2 regions of the Glutamicibacter sp. BS14 genome follow, and region 1 is predicted to be linked to the other one. Evidence: predicted binding sites of a transcription regulator. Region 1 holds the regulator's gene; the other holds the start of a gene.
The links. The regulator HrcA, encoded in region 1, represses chaperone genes, less so after heat shock. The targets are predictions, from matches to a motif close to TTNGCACTCGNNNNNNNCGAGTGCNAA.

Region 1 (9,607 bases):
ATCACATCGGTGGGGCCTTCGAGGTCCATCCACTCGACGTGCAGGGCGCTCATGGCATCCTCGTCGATGAAAACGATCGATACTTCGGTTTCCGGATGCAGGAACATTGCCCGCATCACCGATTCTGCCAAGGCGTTGACATCCTTGAGATCGACGTCGTATTCGGTTTCGTTATTTACTTCAATGCTCATTTGCTGCGGCGTCCCCGGTTGTGGTCTTTGCGTCGGGTGTCATCCCAACGGTCGTAAGCAGTAACGATGTCGGCAATCAGACGGTGGCGAACCACATCCGAAGAGTCGAGTCGGCAGATGCTGATGTCGTCGATGCCGTCAAGGACATCGCTGGCCAGGCGCAACCCGGAGGTCGCATTGTTGGGCAGATCCACCTGGGTGACATCCCCCGTCACTACCATCTTGGAACCGAATCCCAGGCGGGTCAGGAACATCTTCATCTGTTCACTGGTGGTGTTCTGCGCTTCATCCAGGATCACGAAGGCGTCATTGAGGGTGCGTCCACGCATATAGGCCAGCGGAGCGACCTCAATGGTTCCGGCTTCGAGCAATTGCGGAATGGTTTCCGGATTGATCATGTCGTGCAAGGCATCGTAGAGCGGGCGCAGGTACGGGTCGATCTTCTCGGTCAACGAGCCCGGCAGGAAGCCCAGCTTCTCCCCTGCCTCAACGGCAGGCCGGGTCAGGATGATGCGGTTGACCTGCTTGTCCTGCAAGGCGGCGACGGCCATGGCCATGGCCAGGAAGGTCTTGCCGGTACCGGCTGGGCCAATGCCGAAAGTAATTGTCGAATCCTCTATGGCGTCGACATAGCTCTTCTGGTTCACGGTCTTGGGGCGGATGGAACGTCCGCGCCCCGAGAGGATCTTCAGGCCCAGGACGTCGGTGGGTGCATCCGGATTGCCGGCGCTGAGCATCTTGATGATCTGCTCGATCGTTTCGGCGCTCATGCGCGAGCCGCGAGTGGCCAGCGAACGGGCTTCTTCGGTGACGCGCTGGGCCTTGCGGACTTGCTGCGGTTCACCTACCAGAGCCAGGGATTGGCCGTTGGGGCGGAAGCTCACCTGCGGGTAGGCGCCGGAGAGAATACGCAAGAGCTCGTCATTGGGACCGAGGGTGGCAATCATGAGCTCAGCTGTATCGAAACTGATGGTGAGCGATGCGGATCCGTTCTCCGCTGTCGCCTTATTCTGTTCAACCTGCATGCAGTGCGCGGCGCCCCTTTGCGAGCTTGGTGGTAATCGTGATTTGTCCTGCTTGCCATTCTATCGAGTCGCAGGCCAATCCGGAGAAAATTCAGGTCTCAGCGTAAGCAGTAGAACCTGAAAGTAGTCTTGAATGATGCTAATCGGGGCAAGTGGCGAACATATAGATTTGGTTACGGATTAGTAAGTTGGGCCATTTTTCTGCAGTTAGCCGCTTCTGATATGGCAAGCTTGAGAGCGGTTCCAATACGGCCAGGAGCCACAACAGCTAAAATCACCACGGATTGGTACGCAGTGCAATCAAGGATCTTGCGGAAGATTCCACGCCGATTCGGCGTTTTGGGAATCACTGCCGCTCTCGTCGTCGCCGCAGGATGCGGTCTGACGAATCGCGAGAGCTCCTATGAGATGCCATCGACCGCCGTGGCTGAATCGCTGAACCTGCCGAACGCCACCGACGCTGGCGAGGATGTCGGCATCGCGGCTAGCCTGCCCATCTACTGGCTGGAAAACACCGATACCGGCGTGTTCCTGTACCGCGAGTACATCGAGGACACCCGCCATCAGGAACCCATCGGCGATGCGATCTGGACGCTGCTCTCAGCCGACCCGATGAAGCCGAAACGCTATACCCATTTGAAGCCCACCGATGAAATCGGGGTTTCAATCAATAATGCGAATGTCATCACCTTGGATCTGCCGGCCAAGGTCTTCAGCGCCAATCTCGACCAGGGCCTGTCGGAGCGCGCCATCCAGCAATTGGTCTTCACCGCTACGGCAGCTGCCGCCAGCGCTGGACTGGTCGTGGGCGAGCTTCCCGCAACGGTCCGCATCCTGGTTGACGGCCAGGCAAATGCCACAGTCTTCGACGGTTTCCGGCTCAAGGATGTCTACGAGCGCGATGCGGCGTTCATTGCACCGATCTGGATCATCGATCCGCAGTTCAACAAGACCTTGGCGGATGGCTCGATCAAGATTAACGGCCGAACCACCCAGTTCGACATCGGCACCTTCTACTCCTTGCAGCGCAAGGACGCCGACGGCAAGCTCACGGTGATGACCGCTCAGAAGCAGGTCAACCCCGGGCAGATCAATGCCGACGGTTCATTCACCCTGACCACCGATCTGCGTGCCGGCTCATACCGCCTGACTTTCTGGGGCGTTGAGACCGAATCGGACCATCTGGTCGGCAAGGTCACCAGCGACTTCCGCGTCGAGTAACGCAGCATCCAGCGCTGCAGCCCCCGCCGGAAGCCCTGGACATGAACCTGGGCGCCCGTTGTCCGGGCCAGCTCCTGAACTGGTGGCGGCTGAGCATTCTTGGCCTGCTGGCAGGATTTCCAGTGCCGTTGCCTTGGACAGCGTCGTGATCCGATCGGCTGCCGGATTCGCGTATCCGGCCCGCAGCGACTTCGCGTTCCCCGTCCCGAGGCCTTTTCTCGGCTCGAACCCGTTGCGCCGGCCGGAGACGAAATTGCTCCGCAGATCCCGGCAGGCACATGCCTGCCGGGATCTGCGGAGCAATTCACCTGCTAACCGGAATTCTGGAACCTAGATTTCGCCGATCAAATGGCGAATCAAGACCAGGGCCGCGGGGCCCGCGGTCGAGGCACGCAGCACATGCTGGCCCAGCAGGGCTGGTTGGGCGCCGGCATCGACGAAGGACCGCAGCTCCGTTTCGGAGATGCCTCCTTCTGGCCCGACGATCATGATGACCTCCTGGCCGGCCCGCGCATCGGCGAGCCACGACTGCACATGCCGGGCCACCGATTCCGCGGCCTGCTCGTGCAGAACCAGAACCAGTGCGCCATTTGCGGTATCGGCCGCGATGGCCTTGGCCAGTTCCTTGGAACCCAGCGGGTCCAGCACCTCCGGCTCATAGGCGCGGCGCGACTGCTTCTGCGCCGAGCGCACCTGGGCGCGCCACTTGGCCATGGCCTTGTCGACCTTGGCCGCGTTCCAGCGCACGATCGAGCGGTCGGCCTGCCAGGGGCGTACCGACAGCACGCCCAGTTCCACGCCGGACTCGACAGCTTGCAGGTCGCGATCCCCCTTGGACAGCGCCTGGACCAGGGTGACCGGGTGATCGCTGACCGCTTCCTCGGCACGGCGCAGGACCTTCACGCTCAGCAGGTCCTTGGCGGTGCCGATGACCTCCACAGTCAGGCGCAGCCCCTTGCCATCCAGCAGGTCCAGGTGCTCGCCCGCGGAGACCCGTTTAACGGTGACCGCGTGGTGCGCTTCGGAGCCATCCAGTTCAAGAATGTCCCCGACCGTTGCGTCCCGGCCCTGCTGGGCGTCGATGACGAAGCTGTGGTTGCTCATGCCTAGCGCTGGTTCAGCTTGTCGCGCAGGCGGGAGAACATGCCGCCGCTGTGCTCCACGCGGCCGGCCGAGAGTTCTTCGCCACGCAGCTTGGCCAGTTGCTCGAGCAGATCGCGCTGGGCAGCGTCGAGCTTGGTCGGCGTCTCCACCTGCAGGTGCACGATGATGTCCCCGCGCTTGCCTCCGCGCAGGCGCGGCACACCGAGGCCCGGCAGGGTGACGGTGTCGCCATCCTGGGCGCCTGGCTCCACATTGATGGACTGGCCGCCGTCGAAGGTTTCCAGCTTCAGCTCGCAACCCAGTGCGGCGGCGGTCATTGGCAGGCTCATCTTGGCGTGCAGGTCGGTGCCGGCGCGCTCGAAGACCTTATGGCGGCGCACGTCGATCTCGACGAACAGGTTGCCGTTAGGCCCGCCGCCCGGGCCGGCTTCGCCCTGTCCGCGCAGCTGGATGCGGGTGCCGGAGTCGACACCTGCAGGAACGTTCAGCGACTTGGACACATGCTCGCGCACCCGGCCTTCGCCGTTGCACTCCAGGCAGGGGTCCGGGATGGTGGTGCCGAAACCGCGGCAGGCCGCACAGGTTTCCACGGTCATCATCTGGCCCAGGAATGAACGCACTGGACGCTGCACCTGGCCTGCGCCATGGCAGATGTCGCAGGTGACCGGGCTGGTGCCTTCGCGCGTGCACGAACCGTTGCACGTCTTGCAGGTGACAGCGGTTTCCATCTCCAGCGGGTAGACCGTGCCCTTGACCGCGTCTTCCAGGTCGATGGTGATGGTGATCAGCGCGTCGCGGCCCGGCTGGGTGCGTGATGCCGGGCCCTGGGCCTGGCCGCCACCGAAGAACTGCTCGAAGATGTCGCCGAAGCCGCCAAAGCCCTGGCCGCCACCGCCGAAGCCCGGGTGGCCGTTGCCGTTCTCATCGCCGGTGGCGTCGTAGTTGGAGCGCTTGGTCTGGTCGGAAAGGACTTCGTAGGCTCGGGTGACCAGCTTGAACTGTTCTGCAGCGTCATCGCTAGGGTTTACATCCGGGTGCAGCTTACGCGCCAACTTGCGGTAGGCACTCTTGATTTCCTGCGGGGTCGCGTCCTTGGCGACGCCTAGGGTCTCGTAATGCGAGCTCACGTTATTCGCCGTGTCCTTTCCTGAGAATCTTGAAATTCGGTAGTGCCGGGCGGTGCCCAGCGAGGCTAGTTAGCCAAAATCTTCGACAGGTACCGTGCCACCGCACGAACCGAGGCCATGGAGGTTGGATAGTTCATCCGGGTGGGGCCCAGGACCCCGAGCTTGTTGCGCACATCGGTGCCGTAGGTGGTGGCGACCACGGCGGCTTCCGACAGCTGCCCGTAGTGGTGCTCGGTGCCGATGGCCACGGCCACGCCGCGCGAATCGGCTTCCAGCTCGGAGAAGAGCTTGAGCAGCACTACCTGCTCCTCGAGCGCCTCGAGCACCGGGGTTATGCTCAGCGGGAAGTCCCCTTCCACGCGGGCGAGGTTCGCGGTGCCTGCCATGATGATGCGTTGCGCGTTGGCCGCCTGGGCCATTTCTTCCAGCGCACCGATCACCTGGTCCACCAGGGGGTCGGCCTGCTGCGTCGAACTGCGCTCGATGCGGGTGAGCCGGCCGGCAAGTTCGGCAAGCTTCACTCCCCCGAAATTGTTGAGCAGCCACAGCTTCAAGTCATCCAGCTCATCATCGCTGTAGGAACGCTGGACCGGCATCATGCGCTGATCCACCGTGCCATTGGAAGCGATCATCACCATCAGCACCTGGGCCGAGCCCAGTCCGACCAGATCGAGGTTCTTCAACGAAGCGGTGTCGTAGTGCGGCACCTGGATCATTGCTACCTGGTTGGTCAACCGCGCCAGGAGGCGAACGGTGCTCTTGAGCATCTCGTCCAGGTCCGTGGAGCTGTCCAGGATCTTGTTGATGGCGTCGCGTTCAGCCCGCGACAGCGGCTTGAGCTCGCCGATCTCATCGACGAAGCGGCGGTATCCCTTTTCGGTGGGGATCCGTCCGGAGGAAGTATGCGGAGCGACTATGAGCCCCTCTTCTTCCAGCATAGCCATGTCATTGCGGATCGTTGCGGCGCTGACACCGAGGTTGTGCCGGTCCAGGAGCGCTTTGGAACCCACTGGCTCACGGGATTGGACGTAGTCCTCCACGATGGCCCGCAGAACGTCTAGGCGTCGCGGCTCTGTCACAACAGCACCTCCTTGGATTCCCTGTGCCCGGCTTTGGCACTCTAACCTGTCAAGTGCCAAGTCTAATACGTTCAGCAGTTGCTAGCATTGGATTTCGAGCGTATTCGATCACAGCGAAAGGCAGTACGTGACTAATTACTCCTGGGGACCACGGGATCTGAGTGCACCGGCACCGAAAAAACTCCGCCAGGTCCCTGTTGAACGTGGCATGATTCTGGAAGATGCCACCTCAGGATGGGTAGGAGAAGTCATCCGTACCGAGAAATCCGGTGGCATGCGCGTGATCGTGCTCGAGGACCGCCACGGCAAGACCCGCTCCCTCCAGGCGGGCTTCGGGTTCTTCCTCGAAGGCGAAGCGGTGCAGATCATTGATCCCGTTGCCAAGGCCGCACCGCCCCAGAAGCTGGTCTCGGCTTCGGGTTCGCGTGCCGTTGCCGGACTGAAGGCCCGGGAAGCCAGGGCAAGCCGCATCTGGGTAGAAGGCAAGCACGACGCTGAGCTGGTTGAAAAAGTTTGGGGCCACGACCTGCGTGTTGAAGGCATCGTCGTTGAACCGCTGCATGGCGTGGACGATCTTGCCGGGGCTATCCGCGACTTCGCCCCCTCCGCGCAGCGCCGCCTGGGAATCCTGGTTGACCACCTGGTTGCCGGAAGCAAGGAATCGCGCATCGTTGCCGAGGCGATGAAGGTCCCCGGTGCAGCGCAAAACGTGCTGATCCTCGGCCACCCGTACGTGGATGTATGGCAGGCGATCAAGCCTGCGACACTGGGCATCAAGGCTTGGCCGGTGATCCCCAAGGGCACCGATTGGAAAACCGGTGTGCTCCGGGCCTTTGGCTGGCCGCACTCCACCGCGGAAGACATCGGCATCGGATGGCAGCGGCTCTTGTCCACGGTGCAGCATTACGGGCAGCTTGAACCGCAGCTCTTGGGCCGGATTGAAGAATTGATCGATTTTCTCACGACCGAAGATTACGGTTTCCTAACGATTGACTAATAGTTGGAGATTAGTCTGCGAATCTCCCCGTGCGCCCAGCCGCGGTCGCTATGATAAGAGGAACCACACTTAGCAAGACAAGGAAAAATAGTGACATCACGCCAGACGAAGCCATCGGAGAATTCCCGCTTCGAAGGTTCCAGGACCTCTGCGCTGCCGCTGACTCCTTCAGAAGATCGCCAGTGGGCAATGATGGCCCACTTCGGTGCCATCTTGGGTTGCGTTCCTTCGGCAATCGTCTTTGCCGTATTCCGGGACCGTGGCCCGTTCACTGCACAGGAATCGAAGGAAGCGTTCAATTTCACGTTCCCGCTGACCATTCTCGCCATCGTATTCAATGTGCTCATGGTCTTGCCGGTGATCGGCTGGCTTTTCGCAGTACTCGCCGTGGCCCTCTGGGTCTTCATGACGGTCTCGGGCGCCCTTGCTGCCATCCAGGCCAACAAGGGACGCCCTTACCGCTACCAATTCAATCTGCGGCTGATGAAGTAGCAGCGGTTTCCCAGTCTTAGAAATCGAGCAGTTCACGCACCACGAGGTCGGCCAGGAGCCGGCCTCGCTGCGTTAACACCAATGTGCCGGCGAACGCGGCCTTGGCATCAATCAGCTCGTCGGCGATCAAGCCGGCGACTTTCTTGCGTCCGGTTTCATCGAGCTCGCTAATCTTCATGCCCGAACCCAGCCGGGTCAACAGCATCGTGCGCTCAAGCTGCACGGCCTCGGCATCCGGGTATTCGCGGCCGTGGCCCGGGGAGATTCCAGCATCGATCCGTTGCTGATACGCGGCTGGATGCTTCACATTCCACCAGCGCAGCCCGCCAACATGGGAATGCGCGCCGGGGCCTGCGCCCCACCAGTCGCCGCCCTGCCAGTAAGCGATGTTGTGCTGGCAGGCATTCGCCGGGGTCTTCGCCCAGTTGCTGACCTCGTACCAGGAGAAACCGGCCGTGGCAAACATGTCGTCGGCCAACTGGTACTTTTCGGCATGGTCGTCATCATCGATGTTCGGTACCTCGCCACGGCGAATCTGGGCCGCCAGCTTGGTGCCTTCCTCGATGATCAGCGCATACGCCGAAATGTGATCAGGTTCGTAGCTCAACGCGGCTTCGATGCTGGTGCGCCAGTCTGCCAGGCTCTCCCCCGGAGTGCCATAAATCAGATCGACACTGACATCCAGGCCGGCCTCGCGCGCCCACGCAACGGCTTGCGGAACGCGCTTCGGATCATGGGTGCGCTCAAGCACCTTGAGCACGTGGGGCACCGCGGACTGCATGCCGAAGGACACGCGGGTGAACCCGCCGTCGGCCAGCTCCTGCAGGCTTTCGCGGGTCACCGAATCCGGGTTGGCCTCCGTGGTGATTTCCGCACCCGGCTTCAGGCCGAAGTCGTCGCGGATCCGGCCGAGCACCGAGACCAGGTCTCCGGCGGACAGCAGCGTGGGAGTTCCGCCGCCGAAGAAGACAGTTTCAATTTCGCGGTGCGGTTGGCCCGAACGGTCCATCACCTCGCGGGCGAAGCTGATTTCCTTGCTGACGGTGGCAGCGTAGGTTGCTTGGCTGGAACCGGAGCCCAGCTCCGTGGCGGTGTACGTGTTGAAATCGCAGTAGCCGCAACGGACGGTGCAGAACGGAATATGCACATAAAAGGACATGGTCCGCCCCTGTGCCTCATGCGCGCATGAGGCAGGGAGCAGACCATCGGCCGGAGCCGGATCGCCGTCAGGCAGTACTGAAGGCATTTACTTCTTTTTCGGCTCGTCGGTGGACAGTGCGGCAATGAAGGCTTCCTGCGGAACCTCCACGCGGCCGACCATCTTCATGCGCTTCTTGCCTTCCTTCTGCTTTTCCAGCAGCTTGCGCTTGCGGCTGATATCGCCGCCGTAGCACTTGGCAAGAACGTCCTTGCGGATTGCGCGGATGTTCTCGCGGGCAATGATGCGCGAACCGATCGCGGCCTGGATTGGAACTTCGAACTGCTGGCGAGGAATCAGCTCACGCAGCTTCGAGGTCATCATGGTCCCGTAATTGTAGGCCTTGTCGCGGTGCGTAATGGCGCTGAAGGCATCCACTTGCTCGCCCTGGAGCAGGATGTCGACCTTGACCAGATCTGCAACCTGCTCGCCGTCGGCCTTCCAGTCCAGCGAAGCATAGCCGCGGGTCTTGGACTTGAGGTGGTCGAAGAAGTCGAACACGATCTCAGCCAGCGGAAGGTGGTAGCGCATTTCGACACGGTCCTCGGAGAGGTAGTCCATGCCGCGCATGGTGCCGCGGCGGGTCTGGCACAGTTCCATGACCGAGCCGATGAATTCGCTGGGCGCCAGGATGGTGGCGGCAACCATTGGCTCGTGGACTTCCAGGATCTTGCCATCCGGGAATTCCGAGGGGTTGGTGACCGTAATCATTTGCTTGTCTTCGCCCATGACCTCGTACACCACGTTCGGCGCCGTGGAAATCAGGTCCAGATTGAATTCGGATTCCAGTCGCTGGCGGGTGATTTCCAGGTGCAGCAGGCCCAGGAAGCCCACGCGGAAGCCGAAGCCCAGGGCCACGGAGGTTTCCGGTTCGTAGGTCAGCGCAGCATCGTTGAGCTGCAGCTTATCCAGCGCATCACGCAGTACCGGGTAGTCGGTGCCGTCCATCGGGTACAGGCCGGAGAAGACCATTGGCTTGGCCTCTTCGTACCCGCCCAGGGACTCGGTGGCCGGCTTGTGGAAGTTGGTGACGGTATCGCCGACCTTGGACTGGCGCACGTCCTTGACACCGGTGATCAGGTAGCCCACTTCGCCAACGCCCAGGCCCTTGGTGGGCTCGGGGTTCGGCGAGGATACGCCGATTTCCAGCAGTTCGTGGGTGGTGCCGGTGGA
Region 2 (14,581 bases), 1.3 Mb from region 1:
TCAGTAGGCTTAGCCTTATGAGCATTCTGATCGACCCGCCGCGCTGGCCTGCCCACGGCACGCTCTTTGCCCACTTGGTGTCGGATACTTCATTGGCTGAACTCCATGAGTTCGCCGGGCAGCAAGAAATCTCCCGCCGCGCTTTCGACCGGGATCACTACGATGTGCCTCGCGAACGCTACGATCGGCTCGTGGCAGCTGGCGCCCTTGAAGTCTCCGGATCCGAGCTGGTCCGCGCACTGGTCAAGTCCGGGATTCGGATACCAGCCAAATACCGTCCGGAGAAGCTGGGCACCGTCCTCACCCGGCGTTGGTCCCGCACCTTGCCCACCGAGCCTCAGCTCGGAACCGAGCTGTTGGGCTATTGGTCCGAGAGCCATCGCCACTACCACGACCGGGTGCATCTGCTCTCGGTGCTCGAAGCCATCGACTGGCTGGCTGAAGGCCAGGCCGATCCCGAAGAGCTCATGCTGCTCCAACTCGCTGCGTGGTTCCACGACGCCGTCTACGCAGGAACCAGCGAAGACGAGTTCAAATCGGCCACCTTGGCCCGTGAACGGCTATGGGGAGTCCTCTCCCCTGGTGCCGTCTCGAAGGTCAGCGGGCTGGTCATGCTCACCGCCAAGCATGCCCCGGCAGAAACCGATCGCCTGGGCCATATCCTCTGCGATGCCGATCTGGAGGTCCTGGCCCGCCCCGCTCCGGCCTACCAGCGCTATGCCGAGGCCATCTACAAGGAGTACGGGCATCTTCCCCGCCATGTGCTTGCTGCCGGGCGCAGCAAGATACTCAGCGGCCTGTTGGAGAAAGAACTGATCTACGGCACCCAAGCCGGATCCCGGCGCTGGGAGCAGCGCGCGCGGAATAATTTGGGCACCGAGCTGGAGCTGTTGCACAGCTGGCTATAGTGCAACGCTTGTCCCACGTTAAACGGCCGATGGCCCGGATCCCTCGAAAGGATCCGGGCCATCGGCGCGATTACTGCGTGCTTAGTGCGTGCGGGAAGCTTAGAAGCCGCCCATTCCGCCCATGCCACCCATGTCATCGCCACCGGCTGGGGCAGCGCCAGCAGGAGCTGGCTTATCTGCGACAACAGCTTCGGTGGTCAGGAACAGGCCAGCGATCGATGCCGCGTTCTGCAGTGCCGAACGGGTCACCTTCACTGGGTCGTTGACACCAGCTTCGAGCAGGTTCACGTATTCGCCGGTTGCAGCGTTCAGGCCGTGGCCTGCTGGCAGGCCCTTGACCTTGTCAGCGACAACGCCTGGCTCCATGCCAGCGTTCAGGGCAATCTGCTTCAGCGGGGCTTCGATGCCAACGCGGACGATGTTCGCACCGGTAGCTTCGTCGCCTTCCAGAACCAGCTTCTCGAATGCTGCAGCGCCAGCCTGGATCAGTGCAACGCCACCACCGGCGACGATGCCTTCTTCAACAGCTGCCTTGGCGTTGCGCACGGCATCTTCGATGCGGTGCTTGCGCTCCTTGAGCTCTACCTCGGTAGCAGCGCCGGCCTTCAGCACAGCGACACCGCCGGAGAGCTTTGCGTGGCGCTCCTGCAGCTTCTCGCGGTCGTAGTCCGAGTCGGTGTTCTTGATCTCGGCTGCGATCTGGGCCTTGCGTCCCTCGATGGCGTCGGCTTCGCCGCCACCTTCAACGATGGTGGTCTCGTCCTTGGTGATAACGACCTTGCGGGCGGTACCGAGGACTTCCAGGCCTACGTTGTCCAGGGACAGGCCGATTTCCTCGGAAACAACCTGGCCGCCGGTGAGGATAGCGATGTCGGTCAGCATGGCCTTGCGACGGTCGCCGAAGCCCGGAGCCTTGACAGCAACGGACTTGAACAGGCCGCGGATCTTGTTCAGGATCAGGGTAGCCAGGGCTTCGCCCTCGACATCTTCGGCGATGATCAGCAGCGACTTGTTCGACTGCATGACCTTCTCCAGCAAGGTCACCATGTCCTTGACCGAGGAGATCTTCGAGTTCACGATGAGGACGTAAGGGTCCTCGAGAACGGTTTCCTGGCGCTCAGCGTCGGTGACGAAGTAAGCGGAGATGTAGCCCTTGTCGAAGCGCATGCCCTCTGCCAGCTCCAGCTCCAGGCCGAAGGTGTTGGATTCTTCAACGGTGATAACGCCCTGCTCGCCGACCTTGTCGAGAGCTTCAGCAATCAGTGCGCCGATTTCCGGATCGCCAGCAGAGATCGAAGCGGTAGCAGCGATCTGCTCCTTGGATTCGACCTTCTTCGCAGCGGCGAACAGTTCAGCGGTAACAGCTTCTACGGCCTTGTCGATACCGCGGCGCAGTGCGATTGGGTCAGCACCTGCGGCAACGTTGCGCAGGCCTTCCTTGACCAGTGCCTGTGCCAGCACGGTTGCGGTGGTGGTACCGTCTCCAGCGACGTCGTCGGTCTTCTTAGCAACTTCCTTGACCAGCTCTGCGCCGATCTTCTCGTAAGGCTCTTCGAGGTCGATTTCCTTAGCGATGGACACGCCGTCGTTGGTGATAGTAGGAGCGCCCCACTTCTTTTCCAGAACAACGTTGCGGCCGCGTGGGCCCAGGGTGACCTTCACCGCGTCAGCAAGGGTGTTCAGGCCGCGCTCAAGTCCGCGGCGTGCTTCCTCGTCAAATGCAATCATCTTAGCCATTGTGGCGTACGGTCCTTTCGGGACGATTTTGCGAAAATGCAACCGACAGACAGCGCCCGCGACGGACGAGTGGACCGGTGCGGCATCGGGCCAACAACCGTTTCAGCTCTCGCTATCTGAGGTATTTTCCACTCCCACGCCCTGCATCCGCTGTCCGGTGCTTCATGAAGTTCTTGGAGAACGCAAAAGCCGACCGGCGTTAGCAGTCGCAACGCATGAGTGCTAATACAAATATTGGCACTCTCGCATGGCGAGTGCAAGCCGATCGGCTCTGAGCGAATGGAATTATGAACGAATTATTCGTTTAGCCCCAGGGTGTCATCGGAGCCCAGAACCACGGTGACCCGGTTCGGAATGTTGCTGGTCTGCAGAACTTCGTCGATATTCAGGATTTCTGCAGCTTTTTCAGCGGTAGTGCGGTAGGACTCGGACATGTAATAAACCGTGGAGACTTCTGCGGGCCTGGTCCAGTTGTCGGCCACAATGCTGGTGAACCCGGCTTCGGCCATGGCGTCTTCGCCTTCATTAGCCAGACCGGCAACACTTGCCGCGTTGTACACGCCAATCAGCTGGCCGTAGAGCACGTCTTCGTCATCGATGGTGCTCGTTGGCGATGCGGATTCACTAGGTGTGGGTTCCACGGAGGGCTCGGCGGTGACTTCCTGGGTTTGCGAGGTGTCGCTTCCCGTGGAAGTCGCGAGGGTCTCCTTGAGCTGAGGGCCGAAGATGAAGGACAAGGCACCGATCACCAGCACGAGTACAGCGGTCAGCACTACCCAGCGCAATTTCCCACCGGTTGACTTCGACGCGGCGGACTGCGCCCATCCGTGGGCGTGGTGCGAACCCACACGGGTGCTGAACTCCGGAACGCGATCAAATTCGTCACGCGGGTAGTTGGTCATTCTTGTCCTTGCTCGAGGTCTGATTGGTCACGGCAGGCAGGGTTATCGTCCCGTGCCGACCTTACCGCCCACGCGACGTTTTGTGGAACGTGCTCTGCGCAGGCGCTTGACCAACATCGGGTCGTAGGCCAGTGCCGCGTCGGTTTCAATCAGCTGGTTCAGCAGCTGGTAGTAATTCGTCGGCGACATCGAAAACTGCTTGGTAATGGCTTGTTCCTTGGCCCCGGCATACTTCCACCACAACTTTTCCAGGTTGAGGATCTGTTGCGAACGCTCATCCAATTCCGAATCCGGGTTCATGACGAAATCCACCAGCAATTCATTCTCAGCCATACGTTCTCACCTCTGTCCTTGGACCAGTTTTCTCGGGTTTCGGTTATGCATGTAATCCACCATCGGTAGACATACCACCGATATTCTAACCAATCTGCTTGCCTAACACCGTGTGGCCGAGCACAGGCACGCCAGAAAAACGGCACAATTACCCCTATGGACGATTTGCAGCCAGCACTTTTCGATGCACCCCAGCCAGCTCGGACACCAGTGTACGAAGCGGCTGATTTCCCGTTCTACCATGGTGCCCATTCCATGGCCGACCACGGGTTTATCGCTGCAGACTGGGTACCGGCACTCTGCGAGCAGGACTCGCTGCTGCGTTCCCTGGCCACCGATTTGGCGGCCCGTTCGGCGGCCGGTGAACAGATCCTGCCGGCACCGGAGGTGATGTTCCGCGCACTGAGCCTGCCATTGTCCGAAGTCAAGGTCCTAATTGTTGGCCAAGACCCATATCCGACACCCGGCCACGCAAACGGTTTGGCCTTCGCGGCCAACAAGCAGGTGCGTCCGCTGCCGCGCTCCTTGGCCAATATCTACAAGGAATTGCACTCCGATCTGGGACTGGAGCCGGTCGCGCATCCAGACCTCAGTCCATGGCTTTCCCAAGGCGTCTTGCTGCTGAACCAGGTGCTCTCCGTAGCCGCTGGAAATGCCGGCTCGCATCAGAAGCTGGGTTGGGCGCCAATTCTGCAAGCCATCCTCACCGCGCTCAATGACCGTCCGCGGCCTCCGGCGGCTTTGCTCTGGGGCAAGCATGCGCAGAAACTCTCCGAGTCCCTGTCCAACGCCGTGCAGCTGCAAAGCGCCCATCCCTCGCCGCTCTCAGCCTCGCGCGGGTTCTTCGGCTCCAAGCCCTTCTCAAGCATCAATCGGCTCCTGTCCGACAGCGGACAGAAGCCGGTTGACTGGTCGTTGCCGAAAGCCTAGCGTCGGCGGATCCGCCGGCGCTCACGCCGGGCGCTGGAGGTCAATGGACGGCACAGCGTATCGCCGAAGACGACGCCGCCAGCGATGGAGAGCATGATCGCCATGGCGTTGAACATCTCCACCAGTCCCGTGGCGGTGTCATTGACGTTGATGACGATGCCGTACATTGCGCGGAAGATCATCAGGCCCGGAAGCAGGAACATGACCGCAGGAGCCGCTAGCACCAGCTGCGGGGAGCGGAGTTTGTCCGCCGCCAGCCGCGCGGCGAAACCGATCACCGTGGCGACCAGCGCCGGGGTAGCCCGGTCTCCGAGTCCAATGCTTTCGGCCAGCAGCTGCACCAGGTAGCCGCCGACCGCAATGCCGGCGGTAGGCAGCAGCAGGCGCAGCGCGCTCTGCTCGGTGACCGCACCGGCGACAATGGCCACGCCCACCAAGACCACCAGCAGCCAGGCCGGATAGTCGGTTTGGACGATCTGGTGAACGTCGACCTTCTCTCCCCCGAGCAGATCCGAGATCACCAGGGCCGTAGCAATTCCGCAGAGGATCGCCCCGTAGATCAGGCTGGCCGAGAACAACCGGCCTACCGCTGTCACCGGGAAGCCGTTGATGGCATCCTGCAATGCCGAAACGAATCTGCCCGACGGAAGCAGCAGCAAGATGCCGCCAGAGACCACCAGCGCCGGATCCAGCGGAGCGTGGAATTGATGCCCCAGCAAGGCAATGCCGGTGACCACCAATGTCGAGGCCGCGATAGTGAAGAACTCGGGCACTCTCCAGCGCGAGCCGTATCGGCCGATCTGCGTCACGAGGCTCGAGGACAGCATCGCCACCAGCGCACCAGCCCACGAGCCGCCAATGAAGAGCACGAACGCGGCCGCGAACACGGCCCGGCCGCAGGCGACGATCCAGCGCGGGAACGGCTTGGGCTGCCGCGTGATGTCCTTCAGCCGCTTCGCTGAAACGGATCGCGATACGCCGCCGGCAATGATATCCGAGACGAGTTCGTGCACCAGCACCATGCCGGCGTAGTTCGAGGTGTAGGAGCGGACCACACGCAGCACCGAGTAGCTTTCGGCGTCCGGCGGGCTGTAGTTCAAATGCAGGGACTGGTTGGTGATGTCCACATCCAAGTGGCTCAAGCCCAGTGCCGCGGTCACCGCGATCACGCTGGTTTCCACTTCCAAGGCGCCTGCGCCGTAGCGGATCAAGGTCTCGCCCAAATCCAGCGCGAACTCCATGGTGCGCCGGTTGGACGCGTCCTGGTCCACATTGACCTTGGGGTTGGCGTAGGGGGTGCCCTGCAGGCGCTCAACGATGTTCAGCGCCTCGGTGGGAGGGGTATCCGAGATCCACATTTTCGCCAGCAGCCGACGGGCCACCGGGTTGGCGCGGGTAGGCATGAGGGTAATGCCCTCATCGGTGGTGTGGACCTGGCCGGTGCGCCACTCGATATCCGAGACATCGGCAGCCGCCACGTTGGCGCTGACCGCCGTATTGAGCGGTAGTTCAGATGCCGTTGCCGGCTCTTCGGCGGGCTCTGCCGGATGGAAGCCCATGTTGATCTCACTAGTGGCAATGCGGGGCAAGACGCCAGCTAGCGGAGCCGGATCCTCGCCTACGGCATTCGACGAGGCGGCCTGTTCCTCGCTAGATCGATGCGCCACGAATCATGCCCCCTCATCCAAAGTTTTTCCCATGGGATTCACCATACAACCCGTGCATGAAAAGTTGTCGGGAACGTGGCGAATTCGGGAGGTATCGCCGAACACATTTAAGGGTATTTTCGGCCACTGGAATACCGGCGCTCGGCAGTTGGTTGCACCATGCAGAAGTTAGATGTGTTTGCATATAATCCGGAGGATCCAATGAATACGCAGTTCCCATTGCCAGAAATCGGAGCCGAGACCTTCGGCGACATCACCGAGGATGCCCAGGGCAACCCGCTGAGCCATGCCCAGGTGATCCGCAATGTCATCGCCGAGGGGCAGCAGGCCGAAGCCTCGGGTCTTGATTTCTTCGGTGTCGGCGAGCACCACCGCGATGACTATGCCATCTCCTCCCCCGAAATGGTTCTGGCCGCCCTGGCCAGCACTACCCAGCGCATCAAGCTCGGCACCGCGGTGACCGTGCTCTCCAGCGACGACCCGGTGCGCGTCTACGAACGCTTTGCCACCTTGGACGCGATCTCCAACGGGCGAGTGGAGATCATCGCAGGCCGCGGCTCCTTCATCGAATCCTTCCCGCTCTTCGGCCTGGATCTTGAAGACTACGAGGACCTGTTCGAAGAGAAGCTGCATCTGCTGGCCAAGCTCCGCCACGGCACGCCGGTTTCCTGGCAGGGCAAGCACCGCGCCGCCTTGCGCAACCAGCAGATCTACCCGCTGCTGGAAGACCAGCCCTTGACCACCTGGGTGGGTGTGGGTGGCAGCCCGCAGTCGGTCACCCGCGCGGCCCGGCATGGCTTGCCGTTGTGCTTGGCCATTATCGGCGGCCAGCCCTCGGCCTTCGAAGGCTTGGCCACTCTCTACCGCCGTGCGCTGAAGGAGTTCGGCCATGGAGAATTGCCGGTCTCGGCGCACTTCCATGGCTTGGTGGCTTCCACCGACCAGGAGGCCCTGGAAACCCTCTGGCCGCATTACCAGCGCACCATGAATCGGCTGGGCGCCGAACGAGGCTGGCCGCCGGCCAGCAAGATGCGCTTGCAGGCTTCCATGGGGCCCGAGGGAGCCATGATGGCCGGCAGCCCGGAAACTGTGGCACGGAAGATGGCCAAGGTGGCCCAGCAGCTGGGCTTGTCGCGCGTTGACATCAAGTACTCTGCCGGTTCCTTGCCGCACGAGGCGATGATGAACAGCATCAAGTTGCTCGGAGAAGAGGTCAAGCCCATGGTGCACCAGCTGCTTGGCGCCTAGGATCCTGGCTGTCCCGGAAACAGCGAAAGCCACCGCATTGCGGTGGCTTTCGTTCTTGGTGGATCTTACTGGACTCGAACCAGCGACCTTTCGCGTGTGAGGCGAACGCTCTAACCAACTGAGCTAAAGATCCATCTGCGCCCTGACTTGCAAGCCAAGCGCATAAGCAATCCTACCGGGCCGTGGACCTCACTCCAAATCGGCCACCGGTTCCAGCGCCCGGAATCCGTCCCCGGAACACGCCGAAATGCCGCTTCCAGCGCAGGTTCGAACAGTCGCGGTTCAGGCAATGAGTAGAGCAGAAAAACAGCGCCGAATAGTTTATTTGCGATTCACCTAAAAGTACCCATTTCCACTTGTCAAAAAGGGACTTTAGACTCCATAATTTTTCTAGCTCATCGAGCTCAAACTGGACCCTACAAGGAAGTTGCCGGAAGCCGCCGGCATCGGTCCCCTCAAGGCCAACGAAACCGCGCAGTGGATTTTTCCACCGCGCAAAAGCCTCATCTTTCGTTCGTTCTTAGAATTTAGGACCGTACCCAGTGTTTGAAAACCTGAACTTTTCCTTGTCATCCCTATGCGTTCAGCCGGCCCAGCGCGCCGAATTAGCGACCCTTTACCCCCTGGTCGACCAGCGTTGGAACCAGAAGTTCGACCGGCTCTCGCTGCTTGTGACCGTGCGCGACCAGGGCACCTTGGTTGCCGCAGGCCTCGTGCATGATTCCATCATTGCCCCGACTTCTTCGATGAACGCCGTGGAGCTCGGTTGCATGGCCGTGCGCCCGGACTACCGCCGCCTGGGCATCCGCCAGCATGCGACGTCGCTGCGCCTTGCCCACGCGCTGCGTTCGGGCAAAACTCCGATCAGCGTCATCGATTCGCAGAACCCGGCATCCTGGGCCTTCTACGAGCGCTCGGAACTGTGGCAGCGCGAGCGCAGCTTCGAGCACGATGGGCAGCTGAAGTTCATCTACCGGGCCACCGAGGCCGCATGGCAGTGGGCCGCGCAATTGCCGCAGGCCTCCGAGGACCACGTGGCCATCCACCTTCCCGAAAGTGCGATGCCAGCCCCGAGCCTCATGGCCGGCCCGGCCCCGGTCCAGGGATTCGCCGCGCAGTTCGGATCCGATGATCCGGCCTCCGCCGTGCCGGTGATGTGACCGCCTAGAACAGGGCGTCCTGCTGTTCGTCCACGGAGCCGTGGCCCGGCAGCGGGGCAACTTCTCCGGCCCGGCGAGCGCGAGCGGCCTCGTGCAGGTCAATCGGGGTGACCTTCAGGACCGCATCGACCATGGCGTTGAGGAACTGCGGCGCGGCAATATCCGCGGGCACCGGAGCGTGGACGCATTTCACTTCGGGATCCTCTGCGCTCTCATCCCAATCCACCAGCAGCAGGCCGGTGGCGGTGTACCCGAAGCCGTCGCCGAAGTCGCGCAGCTTGCGGATCATGTCCACGGTGCGGCGGAAGGCGGCCGGCTCGGATTCCAGGATCGTGGCACGCTGCACGAAGAAGAACCCGACGGCTGCCAGCGGGTAGCGGGCCCGCAGGTTAGCCGCATCCCCATAGGCCTCTTCATAGCGGTTGGCCAGGTTCTTGCCGAAGGATGAGGTCATCGCCTTGGTGCTGAGCAGCAGCTCGGGACCGGTGGACCAATGGGTCATCACCACGTCGGTTTGCTTCATGTAGGCGCGGCCCAGGATGCGCGCGTCGATGCTGCCCGCCTTGCCCGCCATGATGGACTCGTGCACCTCGTCGGCCAGCCGCTCCGGCAGCTTGCGCAGCAGTTCCAGGATGTCGCTGGACAAGACCCGGGGCGCCTCGGGACGCGGCCACACCAGATCCGCATCGAATCCGGCACGGCGCAATTCATGGGCCAGCCATGCGTCCACGCCCTGGGCAAAGCGGCCCGATCGGGTGACCGCCTTGTTGCGGACCGGGATGCTCAGCAGGCGTTCGAGCACCGGGAAGGACGGGTTGAATTCCTCGGTTACCGCGCCATTGCCCAGCCAGGGCGAATCCTTCGCCGCTGACATCAACGTGGTATCGAATTCGGCAAAGGCCAAGGTCTTTTCGATCGCAGGATTGGCCACGTTCATCCCCTCACGGCTTTGCTTCTGGCCTTGCGGCGTTCGAGCATATTCATTCGCGCAGTGCGGACCGCCTCCAGCGCATCCGGCTCCAAGCCGAGCAGCTGCTCGAGCACCACGCGGTCCACCAGGTCGGTGGCCTCTTGCTTGCGCCCCTGCACCAGCAGTTCACGCACCGCCGGCTTGATGGCACGCAATTGCCGGGCATAGCGCTGCACCATGCCGATCGCCGGGACCGGCAGCTGGTCGGCTTCACGCGGTTCCAGCTTCAGGATGCCGCCGCCGTAGGAGCGGCCCACCATTTCGGCTCCGAGCATGGTCAGGGTATTGAGCGATGCCACCGGGAGCAGCTCGCGGCCCAGCTCGCGCGCATCGGCGCCGAGGTACACCCCATGGATCGAGTTGATGTGGTGCACCGCGGCCTCGTTGGCGGTCAACCGCGGGGTGTCGGCGTTCATGTAGGTCATGAACAGGTCCGGCACCGAGAGCACCGGCACCCGCCACCATGGCGAGCGCACCTTGCACTTGTAGGCCTGGTCGACGTTCTGCAGTTCACCGCTGGCCACAAAGCGCGCACCAGCACCGCTGGGTTCCGCGCCGGGGCGGAACATGTAGGCAGCTGCCCCGTGCTCGGCGAGCTTTTCCCAGCCGTCCTCGCTCAATTCCAGCCCGCGCAGGTGGCGCGAGCCCGGAGGCGAGATCCGGATCAGGTCCTCGCGGGCCAGCCCCAGGTCCTGGATCTGCTGGGCCGAGAGGGTGAACCACTTATTATTGCCGGTGACCGCGCCCAGCGAGGTTTCGCCCCAGGACTGCAGCGGCGCCATCCGGCCGGCGGCCAGTGCCGCCGACAAGATCCCCTGGGCTTCAAGGCCGACCAGGGAACCGGTCCAGCGCTCGTTCATGCGCACCGGGGTGTGGCGGGTGCCTTCGCCCAGGGCTTGCAGATCCAGCGCATTGCGGAATTGGTGCAGGTTGAAGGAACCGCTAGCCCCTTCGCGGTAGCCCTCGGCCAGCAGCAGCACCACTTCTTCCTGCGCGTCGGCGAACAAGCGCTCTTCGAAGACGGCCAGGTGCACGCTGGCGAAGCGTTCAAGCAGCATCTGGCGGACAGGCCCGGCATAGTTCACGAACATCAGCTCTGCCGGAAGCACCAGGGCCAGGCGCCCGCCGACGGCAAGGAAGCTGGTGGCATGCACGACGAAAGCGGCCCAGATGCTGGCAAGTTCATTCAGTTCCACGCCCGAGGCTTTGGCCGCGGCGCGCGAGAGCTGCCGGTCAGCCCCGCGGTGCAGCTGGTAGCGCACGTAGGGAGGGTTGCCGATGACAGCGTCGTACTCGGCGTAGCCGGTGACCTCGAAGAAGTTGGCGTGCTCGATGCGCGCGTCGATCCCGGCGGCGCTCATCCGCTCACGGGCGGCCTGCACCGATGGTTCGTGCAGTTCCAGGCCCACCAGCTCGACCCGGTCTCGGCCATCTGCAAGCACCGGATGGGCAGCGGCAAGGAATTGCGCTTCACCGCAGGAGGGTTCCAGGACCTTGGATCCTTGCTCCCCCAGCGCCCACTGCGCCATGAAGCTGGCAACGGGTTCCGGGGTGAAGTAGGCTCCGCGCGCATGGCGGGCGGTGGCCTGATCTGTCAATTCTCTACTCAACACGCATCGATCTTTCCACGTAGGCCAGACAGTTGGGCTGGACCGGTAGACCGAGTCCGGGCGGCAACTTCTCTATTCTACGTGCGCGGGCATCTGGCTGATTCCTGTTCCTAGTGGTCTGCTTCGGCTTTGCCCTTGTGGCGCAGCTTCTGGATGCCCAGGATGATGACGGTAATCACGGTACCCATGATAAAACCGGCAAGGCAGGAGAAGGCGGTGTTCACCAGCCAGCCCAGCACGGCGCCGGCCTGACCGGTCGCGTCGTGGACCAGCAGTTCAACGTGGTGCACGAAGCCGTACGGTGCGTGCCAGCCCAGTTCGTCCATGCCGACCAGCAGCAGGTGCCCGCCGACCCAGAGCATCGCGATCACGCCGACCTTGCTCAGGATGGACATCACGATGGGCATCGCCTTGACCAGGCCGCGCCCGATCTTCTGCGTGAGCTGGCGCGGCTTGGCGGCCATGTGCAGTCCGATGTCGTCCATTTTGACGATCAAGCCCACGGCGCCATAGACCACGACGGTCATCAGGATGGCGATCACAATCAGGATCAGCGCGCGATTCAAGAATGGCTCGTGGGACACCTCGTTCAGCGAGATGACCATGATCTCCGCGGAAAGCACGAGGTCTGTGCGCACTGCCGATCCGATGATCGCTTTCTCGTCGCGCACTCCCTCCTTGCCGCCCGGAGTGTGGTGCTTGATCGCGCCCATCGCCTCAAGCAGCTTCTCGGCGCCTTCGAAAACCAGATAGGCGCCACCGATCATCAGGATCGGGGTCAGCGCCCATGGAGCGAACTGCGATAGGATCAGCGCCACCGGAAGGATGAACAGCATTTTGTTCCGGATAGACCCAACGGCGATCTTCCAGATGATTGGAAGCTCGCGCTTGGGCGAGAGTCCGGCCACGTACTGCGGGGTGACTGCCGCATCGTCGATGACGACGCCTAGCGATTTGGTGCTGGCCTTGCCAGCGCCCAGCGCGATGTCATCAAGCGATGCCGCGGTGACTTTCACCAGCGCCGCCACGTCGTCCAATAGTGCTGCAAGGCCTCCGGCCATGGTCGGCTCCTCAAATATAGGTTCTGCGCAAAATTCTACCGGCGGGATCTTTGAGCCTGCCATAGGCGCGACGCTGGCTCGGGCAAGACCTGGGGCTAAAAAAAGAAACCGCGCCACGAAGATTCATGGACACGGTTCCCGTTGCTGGTCCAGGACCAGGTCAGAGCCCCCTACCGGATTCGAACCGGTGACCTTCAGTTTACAAGACAGACGCTCTGGCCAGCTGAGCTAAGGGGGCGTACCGAATAAGAATATCCGAAAACCCTGCGGCACTGCGAATTGGCGATGCTCCGAGTTAAATGCCGATGGGAAGGAAGCCATCATTGGCTTCCTTCCCATCGGTCGGGGTGCGAGATCAATAAGGATACTACCGGATCCCGAACAATTGTCCAGAGTCTACCGGTTCGACTTACTTGTTGGCAGCGATTGCTTCCTTCACTGCGGTTGGGAAGTCTTCCTTTGCCAGATCGACTACCTTGCCCTGGACGAAGATCGATGGGGTGCCAGCCACGCCATCGTACTGGCCGGCAGTAGTGGTGTACTGGACGAATGGACGGAACTTGTCATCTGCGATGCAGCTTTCAACGGACTGCGCAGCGCCATTCTGGATCGCCAGATCGGCCAGCTCGGCGTTCTTCATCTCGCCCTCTGGGTAGTGGCCCCACAGTGCCTTGACGAAGCCCATGTAGGCTTCTGGGCTTTCGTCGGCGACGCAAGCCAATGCGTTGGCGCCGCGCGAGGAGAAGTTGGTTGCTGAACCACGGTCAAGGTAGCCGACGTTGCGGTATTCAACGGTGACGTCGCCGTTGGCCAGCCATTCCTCGATCTGGTCCCCGTAGGTAGCCTCGAAGTCTGCACAGTGAACGCAGTTGGCGTCAACGTACATGGCGATGTTGATCGGTTCGCCCTTTTCAGCCACCGTCAGGTCGCGTGGGGTAGCAGGCGATGGCGCCTCGGCAGGTGCTTCGAGCGTCTTGATATCCACATTCTCGATGGACTTCTCTGCGACAGTGTCCGGCGAGGTGACCATGATGCCACCGGCTGCGGTAGCGCCCTGCGGCACGGCGCCGGAGTCTGCCACCTTTGCGTTGTTGTTCTGCACGATCAAGGTAACTACCAGTGCGATGACCACAATGACTGCGGCCAATACGCCCAGCTTCACGAAAAGCGACTTGCGCTTCTGAGCGGCATCTTGAGCGGCACGCATCTGCGCCGCCTTCTCTCGGGCACTCGCGGTTCGCTCTGCCTTCGATGGGCGCGGGTTATTTGTAGACATAAATTTGGCGGTTCCTTGGTCAGCGGACAACTATCATCTGGAGTCAAGCTTAGCCAACTCCGAGCGCCAATATCCTTGAAAACTCAAGATTCCCCCACCTTCACAGGACTCACATATCTTTCGCATACAGCACCCAAAGTGCTTCGAAAACCTTAAGTTGAGCGTTAAACCAAGTCATCGGCGGATATCGTTTCTTTGCTGCCGGTCCTTAGCTGACCACGCGGCACATGCGCAGAAGTAGCCCATATGACGGAGAAATCCGTCCCTTCGTTCCCTTAGCAGTCAGTTTTCACTAGGCTAAATAGCAAGAGCGAGGAAATTTGACGAGAAGTCATTCACTCAGAACCGACGAATCTGCACCACGCCGGTGAACCAGATTGAACAAACCAGGAGGTTTGCAGTGGGTAACCCAGCGCCGAGTACAAAGACCGAAAATTCCTACGATTTTGTGGTTGTAGCCAACCGCCTTCCGGTGGATCGCATCACCAATCCTGACGGATCGCAAGGATTCCAGCGTTCGCCCGGTGGTTTGGTTACCGCCTTGGAACCGGTCATGGCTGCGTCCGAAGGTGCCTGGGTGGGTTGGCATGGCGGTATCGGCGAGAAGCTGGAGAGCTTCGACAAGGATGACATCCATCTGGTTCCGGTCCCCCTGGATGAGGATGACCTGACCCTCTACTACGAGGGCTTCTCCAACTCGACGCTTTGGCCGCTCTACCACGACGTCATCGTGCCACCGGAGTACCACCGCACCTGGTGGGACCGCTACAAGAGGATCA

Region 2: groL (chaperonin GroEL) is a predicted target of HrcA. The motif match lies at 2,845-2,871, and genes of this name have one in related genera.

What each region holds. Positions count from the first base shown of each region.
Region 1 covers NZ_CM167801.1:2,459,331-2,468,937, reverse strand. The annotation lists gene ybeY (rRNA maturation RNase YbeY) at 1-191, opposite strand, end outside; gene AC1Z36_RS11695 (PhoH family protein) at 188-1,216, opposite strand; gene AC1Z36_RS11690 (GerMN domain-containing protein) at 1,526-2,437, shown strand; gene AC1Z36_RS11685 (16S rRNA (uracil(1498)-N(3))-methyltransferase) at 2,768-3,541, opposite strand; gene dnaJ (molecular chaperone DnaJ) at 3,544-4,668, opposite strand; gene hrcA (heat-inducible transcriptional repressor HrcA) at 4,734-5,747, opposite strand; gene AC1Z36_RS11670 (DUF3097 domain-containing protein) at 5,875-6,744, shown strand; gene AC1Z36_RS11665 (DUF4870 domain-containing protein) at 6,835-7,236, shown strand; gene hemW (radical SAM family heme chaperone HemW) at 7,253-8,482, opposite strand; gene lepA (translation elongation factor 4) at 8,483-9,607, opposite strand, start outside.
Region 2 covers NZ_CM167801.1:3,781,258-3,795,838, forward strand. The annotation lists gene AC1Z36_RS17730 (DUF4031 domain-containing protein) at 18-908, shown strand; gene groL (chaperonin GroEL) at 1,008-2,645, opposite strand; gene AC1Z36_RS17740 (LytR C-terminal domain-containing protein) at 2,942-3,547, opposite strand; gene AC1Z36_RS17745 (DUF3263 domain-containing protein) at 3,590-3,880, opposite strand; gene AC1Z36_RS17750 (uracil-DNA glycosylase) at 4,037-4,810, shown strand; gene AC1Z36_RS17755 (threonine/serine exporter family protein) at 4,807-6,477, opposite strand; gene AC1Z36_RS17760 (LLM class flavin-dependent oxidoreductase) at 6,679-7,725, shown strand; tRNA gene AC1Z36_RS17765 (tRNA-Val) at 7,782-7,858, opposite strand; gene AC1Z36_RS17770 (GNAT family N-acetyltransferase) at 8,268-8,885, shown strand; gene AC1Z36_RS17775 (hypothetical protein) at 8,890-9,822, opposite strand; gene AC1Z36_RS17780 (HsdM family class I SAM-dependent methyltransferase) at 9,819-11,453, opposite strand; gene AC1Z36_RS17785 (DUF808 domain-containing protein) at 11,576-12,526, opposite strand; tRNA gene AC1Z36_RS17790 (tRNA-Thr) at 12,691-12,764, opposite strand; gene AC1Z36_RS17795 (DsbA family protein) at 12,936-13,802, opposite strand; gene AC1Z36_RS17800 (alpha,alpha-trehalose-phosphate synthase (UDP-forming)) at 14,203-14,581, shown strand, end outside.